DNA from 2 places in the Jeotgalibacillus sp. 10bf12 genome. Region 2 is predicted to be linked to the other one. Evidence: riboswitches for the same ligand, from Rfam matches in the RefSeq annotation. Region 2 holds a riboswitch; the other holds the start of a gene.
What was found. Region 2 has a riboswitch for S-adenosylmethionine ahead of DH10bf12_RS07345 (methionine biosynthesis PLP-dependent protein). Riboswitches for the same ligand answer to the same signal wherever they lie in the genome.

Region 1: another riboswitch for S-adenosylmethionine. It lies ahead of DH10bf12_RS16715 (methionine ABC transporter ATP-binding protein); the one in region 2 lies ahead of DH10bf12_RS07345 (methionine biosynthesis PLP-dependent protein).

What each region holds. Positions count from the first base shown of each region.
Region 1 covers NZ_CP200276.1:3,196,143-3,203,209, forward strand. Annotated here, with positions in the region: gene sufC (Fe-S cluster assembly ATPase SufC) at 1-444, opposite strand, end outside; gene DH10bf12_RS16700 (YuzK family famiily protein) at 614-760, opposite strand; gene DH10bf12_RS16705 (MetQ/NlpA family ABC transporter substrate-binding protein) at 1,468-2,313, opposite strand; gene DH10bf12_RS16710 (methionine ABC transporter permease) at 2,355-3,023, opposite strand; gene DH10bf12_RS16715 (methionine ABC transporter ATP-binding protein) at 3,016-4,041, opposite strand; SAM riboswitch class I at 4,181-4,283, opposite strand; gene DH10bf12_RS16720 (thioredoxin family protein) at 4,379-4,708, opposite strand; gene DH10bf12_RS16725 (toprim domain-containing protein) at 4,708-5,064, opposite strand; gene gcvH (glycine cleavage system protein GcvH) at 5,565-5,948, opposite strand; gene DH10bf12_RS16735 (arsenate reductase family protein) at 6,031-6,390, opposite strand; gene DH10bf12_RS16740 (ArsR/SmtB family transcription factor) at 6,406-6,708, opposite strand; gene DH10bf12_RS16745 (SDR family NAD(P)-dependent oxidoreductase) at 6,722-7,067, opposite strand, start outside.
Region 2 covers NZ_CP200276.1:1,400,550-1,407,616, forward strand. Annotated here, with positions in the region: gene DH10bf12_RS07325 (Gfo/Idh/MocA family protein) at 1-298, opposite strand, end outside; gene DH10bf12_RS07330 (FusB/FusC family EF-G-binding protein) at 491-1,126, shown strand; gene DH10bf12_RS07335 (DUF4003 family protein) at 1,161-2,150, shown strand; gene DH10bf12_RS07340 (type 1 glutamine amidotransferase) at 2,182-2,886, shown strand; SAM riboswitch class I at 3,291-3,388, shown strand; gene DH10bf12_RS07345 (methionine biosynthesis PLP-dependent protein) at 3,466-4,581, shown strand; gene metC (cystathionine beta-lyase) at 4,578-5,747, shown strand; gene DH10bf12_RS07355 (SDR family NAD(P)-dependent oxidoreductase) at 5,842-6,639, shown strand; gene DH10bf12_RS07360 (cation:proton antiporter) at 6,653-7,067, shown strand, end outside.

The DNA of each region.
Region 1 (7,067 bases), 1.7 Mb from region 2:
TGAGAAACCTTCATTCAGGTAACGCTGTGCCATGTTCTGATCCATTTCGAGGAAGTCCATGTTTTTATCTAATTCTTTAATGAATTTCATTAAAGAGATTTCCTGGCCCTCTTCACGGCGTGCATTGATTGCAGAACGAAGGAAGTCTGCATTTGTTACGCCAGTGATTTCACTTGGATACTGCATTGCAAGGAATAATCCTGCAAGTGCACGCTCGTCCACTTCCATTTCAAGAACGTTTTCACCGTTCAGCAGTACTTCACCTTTTGTTACTTCGAACTTAGGGTGTCCCATAATTGCTGAAGCAAGCGTTGATTTACCTGTTCCGTTTGGTCCCATAATAACGTGAATCTTACCGCTATCCAATTCAAGGTTTACACCTTTTAAAATTTCTTTGCCTTCGATCTCCACATGAAGATCTTTAATTACTAAAGTTGAAGCCATTGTCTAATTACCTCCGTTTGTATATGAATTTGAAATGGAAGAACCATTCTCAATTTATTCTCATTCTAATCTTATAACAAATTAAAACTAGAATCAAATCACACTGACCCTTACCTTTACAATCAAAAAAGTCAGTGTAGGATACACTGACTTTTTCTCTTCTCTACTATTATAAATGATTGATGACTTTACCTTCAAGTTCCTGGACTAAGTCCTGTGACTTTTTATACTCTTCTTCACGTTTCATTTCCACATTCATACGCACATTGTGATCTCTCATATACGTTTCGTAACCAACTCCGTGCGAACTTAGCATTTGCTTCTCCATGTCAGTTGTAAAATCAACTTTAATAGGATGGATAATGAATCATTCCTTTTCGGTTTTTTTGTCCGTGACTTCGTTTCCATATTTTTTCTAAATCTGTTTGCTAGTGGTGTATTACCCGCTAGAAAACTTAATAAACACACTAGCATTATTTTTTGACTATTACAAATATTTATTCAATATATGTAAGGGTTTCCATTGTTTTTAAATCAATAGATGAAGGCGAAACAAAAATTTTTTTGCCACCTGTTGAAATTCCCTCGCGGCGGTTTTGTTACAAGCTGTGAATGAAAAGATGCAACTCGATCCGGGATCAATACAAATTCTCCACATAAAGGTACAACTTCCCGGGTGTATCGCGACAACCTGAGGAGAAATAGCAGCAACTCTGACTTAAATGACAACATTTCAGTTCGTGCACCCGCTCTGCTCTGAATGCCTTTAAGAAACAGGTCTTTAGTGTCTTAAGAGCATCAAGCGGGATCGGTGCAAAACAAGTATTCAGATGGGATACAGACATTTGAAGAGAAAATAGAAGCAATTCTGGCACGGATAGGAACAACTTCCCGGGTGTATCACGACAACCTGAGCAGGGATTGCAACAACTTCAGCACAAATTAATACAAACTCACCTTCCCTTGCCCCGCGCAAAAATATAAAAAAACTGCCCAGTCATAGACTGAGCAGTTACCAAACAATTATTCAGCGTCAACCGGTACGACTGCGCCGCCCCATTCTTCAAGAATGAAGTCCTGGATTTCTTCAGAAGTTAAAACTTCTACAAGCTTCTGAACTGCTTCGTTATCCTCTTCACCACTGTTAACTGCAATGACGTTAACATATGGTGAATCAGAATCCTCAAGGGCAATTGAATCTTCAAGCGGGTTGATTCCTGCATCAATTGCATAGTTAGAGTTGATTAGAACTGCGTCACCTTCTCCATTTTCATAAAGCTGTACAAGAAGTGCTGCTTCATAATCCGCTTCGAACTGAAGGTTTTTAGGGTTTTCTACAATATCAGATACTTCTGCTGCTGTTTTTTCAACTTCAGGATCCAGTGTGATCAGACCCTGTGCTTCAAGCATAGTAAGAATACGGCCGTGATCAGCTACAGAATTACTCATTAGAATTTCAGCACCATCCGGAAGCTCATCAAGTGATGCATAATCCTGAGAATATACGCCGATTGGCTCAATGTGAATGCCGCCAGCATTTGCAAAGTCATAATCATGTTCTGCAATTTGTGACTCAAGGTAAGGTACGTGCTGGAAGTAGTTTGCATCAATTTCACCTGAATCAAGATCCTGGTTAGGAAGAATGTAGTCCTGATACGTTTCGATCTGAAGGTCTACGCCTTCTTCTTCAAGTAAAGGCTGTGCCTGCTCAAGGATTACAGCGTGTGGTACGTTAGATGCGCCGACTCTCAGTTCAACCGGCTCACCATCTTCACTTGAGCCGATACCTTCCTCTGCGTTATCTGAACCGCAAGCGGCTAATGCAAAAATACTTGTTACTGCGAATGTTCCTGCTACGAATTTTTTCATGTGTGATTCTCTCCCTTAGTGTGTTTTTATAATAAGCTAAATTAGCGTTTATCCAGTTTGTTGGTGAAGAAGTCTCCAAAGAATTGAATGATGAAGACGATTGCTAAGATAATGATGGTTGCTGCGAGCACTACGTCATCCCTGCTTCGCTGGAATCCGTCAAGGAATGCAAGGTTACCAAGTCCGCCTGCTCCGATGACACCTGCCATCGCTGTATAACCGACCAGCGCAATGGCTGTAACGGTAATACCTGAGATGAGAGCTGGCATTGATTCCGGAATTAATACTTTAAAAATAATCGTACTGATTTTGGCTCCCATTGATCTTGCCGCTTCAATGACGCCCTTATCAATCTCACGCAATGCAATCTCAACCATACGTGCGTAGAATGGTGCGGCACCAATTATCAATGCCGGCAAGGCTGCATCTGCTCCCCTGATCGTCCCAAGCAGAAAACGAGTAAATGGGATGAGCAGAATAATCAGGATAATAAATGGAATTGACCTGAATATATTAACGAGTGCTGTCGTAATGCCATAAGCGATTTTATTTTCCAGTAAGTTTCCTTTTGAAGTAAGAAATAAAAGCAACCCGAGTGCCAGTCCTAAGATAAATGTAATGATGACTGAAATGACTGTCATATAAATCGTTTCGTAGGTCGCCTCCCACATGACCGGCCACTCAACGTTCGGAAAAATCTGCTCAATCATGTGTGATCACCTCCACTCCGACACTTGCCGCTTCTAGAAATTCAATCGCTCGCGCTAACTCATCCGGCTGCCCGTGTAAATGAATAAACAATGAGCCGTATGCGCCGTTTTGCGTCTGCGAAATTTTCCCCTGCAGAATATTGACCTGCAGCTCGAATGAACGGATCAGATTTGTAACGACCGGCTGCTCAGCTGATTCACCTACAAAAGTCAGCTTGATCACTTTGCCGTCCTGGTACTCTTTCAGCAGATGCTCAATCGTATCTTTTGTTTCTTCAGGTTCTGTTACCTGCTGAACGAAACGTTTTGTGATGTTTTCTTTCGGCTGCTTAAATACGTCAAGGACATCTCCAAGTTCAACTACTTTACCGCCTTCCATCACAGCAACACGGTGGCAGATTTTTCTGATGACGTGCATTTCATGTGTGATCAGCACGATTGTCAGACCGAGGCGCTTATTAATATCCACCAGCAGTTCAAGAATTGAATCGGTCGTCTGAGGGTCAAGCGCCGATGTTGCTTCATCACAAAGCAGTACTTCAGGGTCATTCGCAAGTGCCCGTGCAATCCCGACTCTCTGCTTTTGACCGCCACTCAGTTGAGAAGGATAGGCATCTCCACGGCCATCAAGTCCTACAAGTTCGATTAACTCATCCACTCTTTTTAATCGTTCCTGTTTAGGAACACCTGCTATTTCAAGCGGAAAAGAAATATTTTCTCTTACAGACCTTGACCATAGAAGATTGAAATGCTGGAAAATCATACTGATTTTTTGTCTTGCTTTCCGCAAGTCTCCTCCTTTGATAGAGGAAATCAGCTTACCATTTATATCAACCTTACCTTCTGACGGCTGTTCAAGACCGTTCAGCATACGGATTAATGTACTTTTACCGGCACCACTGTATCCAATGACGCCAAAGATTTCGCCTTCGTGAATGTTCAGGTTAACTTTGTCAACTGCAGTCAGTGAACCGCTTTTTGTTTTAAATACTTTTTTTACATCTGAGATGGTTATCATACCATCACCCACTTTCGTAAATTAACTTATTATCCCGTTAAAGCAGGAAATTAAAATACTGCCTTCAAATAGTCCTGTTATATATAAAAAACGCCTCTCTGCGTGATGAGCAGAAAGGCGTCAAAAATTAAACGGCTTTCTCTCATCTACCAGGTATAAACCTGTGTGACTTGGCACCTTTCCAGTAAACTGTCGGTTGCCGGGCTTCATAGGGCACTTCCCTCCGCCGCTCTTGATAAGAGTTACGCGTATTCAGTTAAGATTCATTAAGAGTACGAGACAAATCGTATCATGTTCTTAAATTTACTGTCAACGAATTTTTTTCAAAATTGCACATTTACTGATTTGCCGGCTGTCCGGACAGTTCTCTGAATGCCTCAAAGATCGTTGGCACTGATTCAAACTTATAGATTTTCTGCACCATCTGACCATCTTTAAATAACAGCAGGCATGGGACACTTTCAATCTGATAACGCTCAGCAAGCGGTTCAACATAGTTTAGATCTGCTTTTCCGACCTCAGTATCCTGAATCGCAGCGGCTGTCACTTCAAGCATTTTCCCCGCAAGCTTACACGTCCCGCACATTGGCGTGTATAAATACATCGCTGACTGCTTTTTTTCCTGCAAACGCTGGTCCAGCGCTTCTATTGTCCATTCTTTTATCATTAAAGATTCATCCTTTTTTCTAAAAACTCAGTGTAAATATCAATATTTGCACCGGCTAAAATAACAGCCAGATGCTGCTCAGGAGCTGTTGCAACCTCACGATAGGCTTTGTCGATATAAAGATGATCCGCTTCAGGCATCTCTCTTTTAAACTGTTTTCGCAGCTTCTCACCTGCATCATCCGCATCCACAAGCACATAGACATCTTTTTCATACAACTCATCAATCAGCTCATCCATTTTCGTCAGGCTGATTGTGCCATTTGTACAAATAATATCAACCGGCTCTCTGATAATCGGCTGAACCTTACGCTTATCAGACTTACCCTCAACAATAATAACCTTTTTGCACTGCATTTCCCATCACACCTTCACCTAAGGATCGCACGGCTTTCTAACATGGTATGCTGCTGATTTAATTGTCGCCTGTACTGTTGAGAAATGCAAGTAAATGAGATGGGTGAAAATCTCTTGAAGTTAGTGTTGCTATATAGTGGCAGGTGTTTTCCGCTTCAGGGGGACTTCACGGCCGGGCGGTGAACCAGCAGGCTTCACCATAAGCCTCACCTGTCCCTTCCTGACGAGCCCCTTACGCTCCAATCACCTGCTGCGCAAATATGGATTCTTTCCCCATAAACTAATAACTGAAAAATTAGATACCGTTTATATTTCACATAGACAGGATGAGGTGAACGGAGCAGAAGGCGGCGACTCCAGCGGGATGTGACGGACAGGTGAGACCCCGCAGGCAAAGCCGAGGAGGCTCAGCGCCGTCCCCGCGGAAAGCGTCCGCCTGGCGCGCAGTGAGCCGGTTTCATAAAAAAACCGCCCACCCAACCAGGTGAACGGCACATCAATTAGTCTTCGTCTGTCATTTTGTCATATGCTTCAGCATCCATCAGTGCGTCAACTTCTGAGTCATCAGAAAGTTCAACTACGACCATCCATGCTTTTTCATATGGAGATTCGTTAACGTATTCAGGGCTGTCTTCAAGGTCTTCGTTCACCTCAACGACTTTACCGCTGACTGGTGCGTAAAGTTCTGACACTGTTTTAACAGACTCAACGCTGCCAAATGGCTCGTCTGCCTGCAGCTCGTCGCCTACTTCCGGAAGCTCAACAAATACGATATCGCCAAGCTCTGACTGTGCGAATTCAGTAATACCGATTCGTGCTTTACCGTCTTCAACTTTTACCCATTCGTGTTCTTCTGAATAACGTAATTCTTTTGGTGAACTCATGTGTTTTCCCTCCGCATATGAATGATTTCTATACTACTTCATATTGGCATAACAGGTGCCCGAAAACAAGAATTGTTTCTGATTAACCCTGCCATTTTTCTTCAAATTCCGGTTCTTTAAATCCAACTGTTACCTGATTGCCGTCAGTCGTCAGCGGACGCTTGATCAGTTTGCCGTCTGAAGCAAGCAGTTCAAGCTTTTCCTCATCTGACATGTCGGCAAGCTTATCTTTTAAACCAAGCTCGCGATACTTTACACCGCTTGTATTGAAAAACTTCTTCAGCTCAAGCCCGCTTTTCTTATGTAGCTCAGAAAGTTCTTCTTTTGAAGGAGGTGAATCGATTAAATGAATTTCTTCGTATGACACCTCATTTTGATCCAGCCATTTTTTCGCTTTACGGCACGTGCCACATTTTGGGTAAGTGTAAAAAGTAATCGTCATGTTCATTCCTCCTTGTTAATAACACCGGTCTTCCACGGTAATAATCAGATGCTTTAACGTTTCCAGCGCTCCCTCAAGAGCAAGAGAGTAATTGCGCTGCGTTCCATGCTGTTTCATTTTTAAAATACCCTGTTCACGCAGAATTTTCAAATGATGAGAAACAGCAGGACGGGAAAGCGGAAGTCTATCTGTTAATTCATTCACTGTCATTGAGTCTGTATCTGAGAGCATTAATACAATATCCTGACGATAAGGATCACTCAATGCCTGAAATAATGGAATACAGTCCCGAAATGCTTTTTCTGCCTGCTCCCCCATTTATGTCACCTCACTACTCTCTTTCCTGTGTCTTTCTAACGATGCTTGCTGCAGCTGACCTGGAGATCAGACGGCTCGCTCTGGACTGAAGTTTGTTCATGCCTCCAGGTATAATCTGCTTTTTACCATTCATAAATTCGATAAACGTGATTTTCGCTACCGCCTGCGGTTTCATCGTGCCATTGTTAAATAGCTTTGAATCATTCAATTCTGCTGTGTCTTTGCACCCTGTACTTGTAGGTCCTGGATACAATCCTGACACCTGCACGCCATGCTCAGCCCATTCATTATCGAGTGCTTCAGTAAATGATTTCACATATGCTTTAGATGCATAATACACCGCCATTAACGGTCCAGGG
Region 2 (7,067 bases):
CCTTTGTGGCAGTCAGCGGCTTTTCGCAAAGGACCGGAATCCCTTTTTCAAGGCAGGTGATGACCTGTTCGTGATGAACTGCATTAGGTGTCGCAAGGTAAACTGCATCGATTTCTCCGCTTTCACACATTTCCTCAAGTGATGTATATGTATGGGGAAGCCCGTGTTTCTCAGCATAAGCCAGTGCAGTTTCGTTTTTTCGTGAGCAGACGGCCGTGATCTCAGCCCCTTCTGCTGCCATTGCAGCTTCAATAAAAGTATCTGTAATCCAGTTCGTTCCTGTTACGCCAAATCTCATTATGCTTCAATCCTTTTCATATCGTTTGTCCCAAGTGTACATACTAAAAGAAGAATATGCCAGTACGTAAAGAATGAGTCAAATTGTCCGAAATGGGGTATATGCATAAAGAAGTAAGTGAATCGTGAAACATTTTCAATATGGATCCAGTATATAAAGTATAAGTTCAATTGAAGTAAAGGGGCTTTTCAAATGGAGCAATTTATCTCTAATGAACAATTTAACGTGATAAAATCTCAGATTATCGGGATGCAGAGGCAGGCGAATGTGACATCGGATGAAGGTGTGAAAACTGCTGTGAAGGAAGCGGCAGAAGCGAAGGTATATGACGTGTTTGATCAGTTAACACAGGATCAGGAGCAGCTGATTTCAGGTGTTGCCTCACTTGATACAGAAGAAGAACGGACAAAATTCCTGATGGACCTGACACCTTACAGAAAATCATTCCCGGAAGTGACGCCCGCTGATTTGCGTGGACTTTTTCCAAAGGTGAAAAAGCTTCAGGTCCCGAACCTTGAATCATTTGATTTCAGAGCGCTGACCTATCTCGGATGGAAAGATATTGGGCAAAGTAAGCAGTATTTTGTCTATGTGCGGAACGGTGAATTAACAGGCGTTCAGGGCAGGTATGTGATCTCGGCGCGTAAAGGCATCTGCAGTCTATGCAACCGCTACGGTGATGTGGCGATGACCAGCATTCAGAATAGACCGAGGGAATCCGAAGGTTTAAGATCCTACGGACAGTATATCTGTTATGACAGTAAAGAGTGCAACCAGGCGATTCAGGACTCATCGCAGCTCGAAGCCTTTCTTGGGCAGGTAAGATGAAAAAAGGACAGAATAAGTCAAAAGGGTGATTTGTATGGACACAAATGAACAAATCGAAAAATATCTCACAATGTATGAACAGCTCAGAAAGAAATACCGGTGGCGTGTGAATAGTACGTCTCTGATGATGCTGGCGGGGCAACTTACAACTGCTGAAAAGCCGTTTGAATTGAGCAGACTGATCTCTTTGAATGAAATAATTAAGAAAGAATCCAGCCAGTTTTCTTATATTCAGTCAGCAGATCTGAGACTGATGCTGACAGGACTGCTTGTATCAAATTTTGATGAGCCGAAAAAATCGTTTGATGACATGATGCTCGTCTATGAAAAATTGATAGAATCAGGTTTTTCAAGAAGTCCCCATGCTTACATTGCAGCCTACGCTTTATATGTATCGCTCGATTCTGTATCGGAAGAAGAGATAGACGAACATGTAAAACGTGCGAAAAGCATGTACAGCGGAATGAAAAAACAGCACTTCTTCTTAACATCTCATGAAGATTACCCGCTATCTGTGCTTCTGGCTGAAGAAGAGGGGGAAGAAGAAGAACTGCTTGACGATATGGCTTATTACTATGATCAGCTGCATATTGTACTGGCGAAAGGAAATAACCGTCAGTTCTTATCACAGATCCTTACATACGGGCGCCAGGATAACAGACAACTGCTCGTACAAAATACAGTCACTTGGCTGGATGACCTTAAGACAAATAAGATCAAGCTGCGCGGGAATCACTTGCCGATTGTCGGTGTACTGGCCCTCGCCGGAACACCTTCAGCACTGCTCAATGAAGTAAAGGCAACCTATGATCAGCTGATCAGTATTAAAAGTTTTAAATGGCATAAAGACCTGTGCTTTATGACAGCCGTGCGGTTTGTTCTGCAAAAGAAAGTTCAGGAAAATAATGTGCTGGATGTCGGTCTTGCATCAACAATCGAATCGATCCTGCAGGCTCAGCAGGCTGCAGTACTTGCTGCGATGTCAGCCGGAGCTGCTGCATCAGCAAGTTCATCGAATAATTAATGACTAAGGTCATGGGGAAGAGGAATGTAATATGAGATTCATTTGTCTGCAGCATATCTGGTATGACAACGCAGGTTACCTGGAAGAATGGGTGAAAGTCTGGGGCTGTGAGCTTCATTATATTGATGCAAAAAAACCGGATGATTATCCTGTCCTGAAGGATAATGATGTGCTGGTTGTTTTAGGAGGTCCAAACAGCGTACAGGAACTCCCTGAAACGGACTGGATGCAAAAAGAAGTTGATTATATTGAAAAAGCGATCAATGAAAAACGAAAAATCATTGGCATCTGTCTTGGATCGCAAATGATTGCTCATATCCTCGGAACTGAAGTATCATCTTTGCCGAAATATGAAATGGGCTGGGCGGAGCTGAATTGGCATACTTCTTTTCTTGAAGACTTTGACATAGGTCAGCTGAATATCCCTATGTTCCACTGGCACAGTGATATTTACGATCTGTCAAAAGGAACAAAGCCGGTTGGAAAATCTGAGATCACACCGGTTCAGGGGTTTTATACAGATCATATTCTCGCATTTCAATTCCATCCTGAAATGACGGTTGAAGGCATTCAAAACCTGATTGACCATGATGATCAGGAGATTGAAAAACGCGATAAGACGGTCGATATGGAAGGACCGAGAGCGGATCCAGGCTACGTGGAACAAAGTCATAACCGCTTTCAACCAATTCTTGAAAAGTTTTTAGACGTCCATGGTGAAAAAAAGATTGATTAAACACTGGACAAAGATTTGAATTGTGTATACAATAAGAATGAGATTCATTCTCAATTAAAAAATAAAACGTCGCACTTATTATAAATGCCTGTAAACAGTCGTTTCGCACCGGCTTTTTACACAGAAGGCGCACAAGAAAGCGACGCCCCCTCCCTTAGCCGCACGCTGCCTGACACCAGCGTGCGGTTTTTATCTTGACTATAAAGTTAGATCAGATCCGGGAAATGTCAGTTCAGTGACTGAGAAGCCCGGTCCAGATTCCCGGAAACTCCTGTCACATCTACACCCCACCCGCGCCACAGTTGTACATTAACTAACTTTCCAAAATATTTCCTGAAAAATCTTGCACATTTATTCAATATGATGTAGGCTATACAACAACTATTATTTTCAGACAATTCCATAACTTATCAAGAGAAGTGGAGGGACTGGCCCTTTGAAACTTCAGCAACCGGCAGTGCACGGTGCTAATTCCAGCAGGTGATCAGCCTGAAGATAAGAAGAGCGTATTCCAAGACCTTCTCTTATCAGAAGGTCTTTTCCTGTATATACAGAACGATTTTGAAGGAGCTGCATGATATGACATCAATTCAAACCATCCTGGCTCAGCTTGGAAACAGAAGTGAAGAATCGACTGGAACTGTAAACCCGCCCATCTATTTATCAACTGCATACCGGCATGAAGGACTCGGTCAGTCGACCGGCTATGACTATACGAGAACGAAAAATCCAACAAGAGCCATCCTTGAAGAAGGCATTGCAGCACTTGAAGGAGCAGACCAGGGCTTTGCAACAAGCTCAGGGATGGCCGCTGTTCAACTGGTGCTGTCTTTGTATAAACCGGGAGATAAGATTCTTGCCTCTGATGACTTATATGGAGGCACTTACCGCTTATTTGATCATTACAGCGAGCATTACGGCATAGAGTTTGTGTATGTTGATACAAATAATTCTGATGATCTCCAGCATGCCTGTACGGAGCGGGTAAAGGCAGTCTTCGTGGAGACGCCGACAAACCCGCTGATGAAAATAACAGATATCAGACAGGTTGCAGATTTTGCTCATGAAAAAGATATTCATCTGATTGTAGACAATACCTTTTTAACACCTTACCTTCAGCGGCCGATTGAACTCGGGGCAGATATTGTCATTCACAGTGCAACAAAATATCTTGGTGGGCACAATGACGTGCTGGCAGGTCTGGTTGCCGCTAAAGGTGAGTCGATTTGTGAAAAGCTTTTTGCGATTCATAACGGAGCGGGAGCGGTTCTGTCGCCAATGGACTCATGGCTGTTAATCCGTGGAATGAAGACACTTGCGCTCAGGATGGACCGTCACCAGACGAATGCTGCTGCAGTTGCAGCATTCCTTGAAACGCAGCCGCAGGTCACAGACGTCATTTACCCGGGAATCGGCGGGATGGTTTCATTCAGGCTGGAACAAGCGGAGTGGATTGATTCATTTCTAAGATCAATCAATGTCATTTCATTTGCTGAAAGTCTTGGTGGTGTTGAAAGTTTTATTACGTATCCTGCCACCCAGACCCATGCAGATATTCCTGAAGCAGAGCGTGAAGATAAAGGGATCTGCAGCAGGTTACTGCGTTTCTCTGTTGGTATTGAACAGCCTGACGACTTAATCACTGATCTGAAACAGGCGCTTGAAGCAGCCGGAAAAGGAGGAGATCAAGTATGACACATCATTTTGATACAAAACTATTGCATCAGCCCTCATATATCGACAAGCAGACAGGGGCTGTGAATGTACCCTTACACTATTCCTCGACTTACCATCAGCAGTCGATTGATGAATTCGGTCCTTACGATTACAGCCGTTCAGGAAACCCGACACGCGGTGCACTGGAAGATACGATTGCTGATCTTGAAAATGGTCACGCAGGATTTGCTTTTGCATCAGGTATGGCTGCGATCTCTTCTGCATTCATGCTGCTGTCTGCAGGCGATCATGTGCTGGTTTCAAAGGATGTCTACGGCGGGACATACAGAATGATTACAGAAGTGCTGACGCGCTTTAATATCGATCACTCGTTTATTGATATGACCGACCTTGATGAAACAGCGCGTAACGTTCAGCCAAATACAAAAGTCATCTATGTGGAGACGCCGTCCAATCCGACGCTCAATATCACGGACATTGAAGGCGTGGCAAAAGTGGCAAAGGCACATGGGTGTCTGACGTTCGTGGATAACACGTTTATGACGCCGCTATACCAGAAGCCGCTTGATCTTGGCGCGGATGTCGTCCTGCACAGTGCAACAAAGTTTCTGTCAGGTCACAGTGATGTCGTGGCAGGGCTTGCTGCTGTAAAAGATGAAGAGATCGCTGCCCGGCTGAAGTTTATCCAGAATTCATTCGGCTCAATACTGGGCGTTCAGGATAGCTGGTTACTGCTGCGTGGATTAAAAACACTCAGCGTTAGACTCAAGCAATCATCCGATTCTGCAAGGGAAATTGCGCAATATCTTCACCACCACCCGCTGATTGATGAAGTGTTCTATCCAGGTTTTTCATTTCATGCGGGCTACCATATCCACCAGAGACAATCGACCGGAGCGGGAGCTGTGCTGTCTTTCAGGTTACCTGACAAAAAGAGTGCAGGTGTACTTGTTGAAGCAATGAAAATCCCTGTGTTTGCAGTCAGTCTCGGTGCTGTGGAGTCGATCCTGTCCTATCCGGCAACCATGAGCCACGCTGCAATGCCGCAGTCAGAGCGTGAATCACGCGGGATCACATCAGGCCTCCTGCGCCTGTCAGTAGGTCTTGAAGATACTGAAGACCTGCTCGCAGACCTGCGCCAGGCACTCGATAAAGTCGGCGCATACCAGACGCTGCAGGTATAAAAAATGCTACTGCACCTTTAAATCAGGTGCAGTTTTTGTTTGTCCGCAAAAATCAGTGGTAAAGACTTCTAAATACTTTTTAGGAGGATGACCAATGATTTTTTCACAGGATGGAATGAAGGATCAGCATATTTTAGTAACAGGCGCAACTGGAGGGATCGGCTGGCACACAGTCAAAGAAGCGTTGAAGGCAGGTGCCTCAGTCACGGCTGCCGGGCGTAATGAAGATAAACTGGGTGACCTGAAAAAAGAATGCCAGGAAGCAGGAATCGAAGCGAAACTGCTGATTGTCTCAGCAGACCTGAACGAATCTGAAGACAGAGAGAGACTGCTCCAAAAAGCTAAAGAACATGCAGGACCGGTTACCAGACTTGTAAATTCAGCCGGCATTTCAGGCGGGGATACAGTTGAAGAACTGTCTGAAGAGGATATGCGGAAGGTGATGGAGCTGAACTACTTTTCAACAGTCGCACTCACGCAGCTTGTCTACCCTGAAATGAAGGAATCAAAAGCCGGTTCAGTCGTGAATGTATCGTCTCTCTCCGGTCTTAGAGCCACGCACGGTAATACTGCGTATGCCGCATCCAAATTCGCCATCATTGCATTTACGCAGGCATTTGCACATGAGGCAGCAGAACACGGAATCAGGGTAAATGCAGTATGCCCGGGATTTGTCGATACAGAGATGGGACGTAATGCAATCCGTAAAAAAGGCAAAAAGGCCGGTCGTTCATTTGAAGAGCAGCTGAAAATCGTTGAAGAAGGACTGCCGTCCGGGCGTATCACGCAGCCCGATGAAGTAGCGAGAACCATTTTGTTTTTACTGTCTGATGCTGCAGAAAATATCATTGGTGAATCAGTCAAAATTTCAGGTGGAGCAGTCATGAGATAAGGAGGTGGGGCGGATGGAGCCGGTTCAGATTGTCGTTCTATTATTGATCGGCTATATCGTCTTTACAATTGATAAGCTCACGCAGGTATTCCCAAGGCCGCCTGTTTTAGTGGGAATCGGAATGCTGCTTTACTTTGTACCCTTTTTTGGGGGAATTGAGCTGTCTGAAAAAGCCCTTTATGAAATGATACTGCCAGCGTTACTCTTTATTTCAGCATACAAGTTTTCAGTTGGTGCGCTAAAGACAAACAGCTGGGCGATCTCCATTCTGAGTACGGTTGGACTGGTGTTGACGGTGCTCGGGCTCGGTGGGGTCATTTATTTGATAGCAGAGCTTTTTGTGCCCCTTGATTTCACTGAAGCATTATTGATAGCAGCTGTTCTTACGCCAACCGATCCTGTTTCAGTCACGTCGATTCTACATAAGT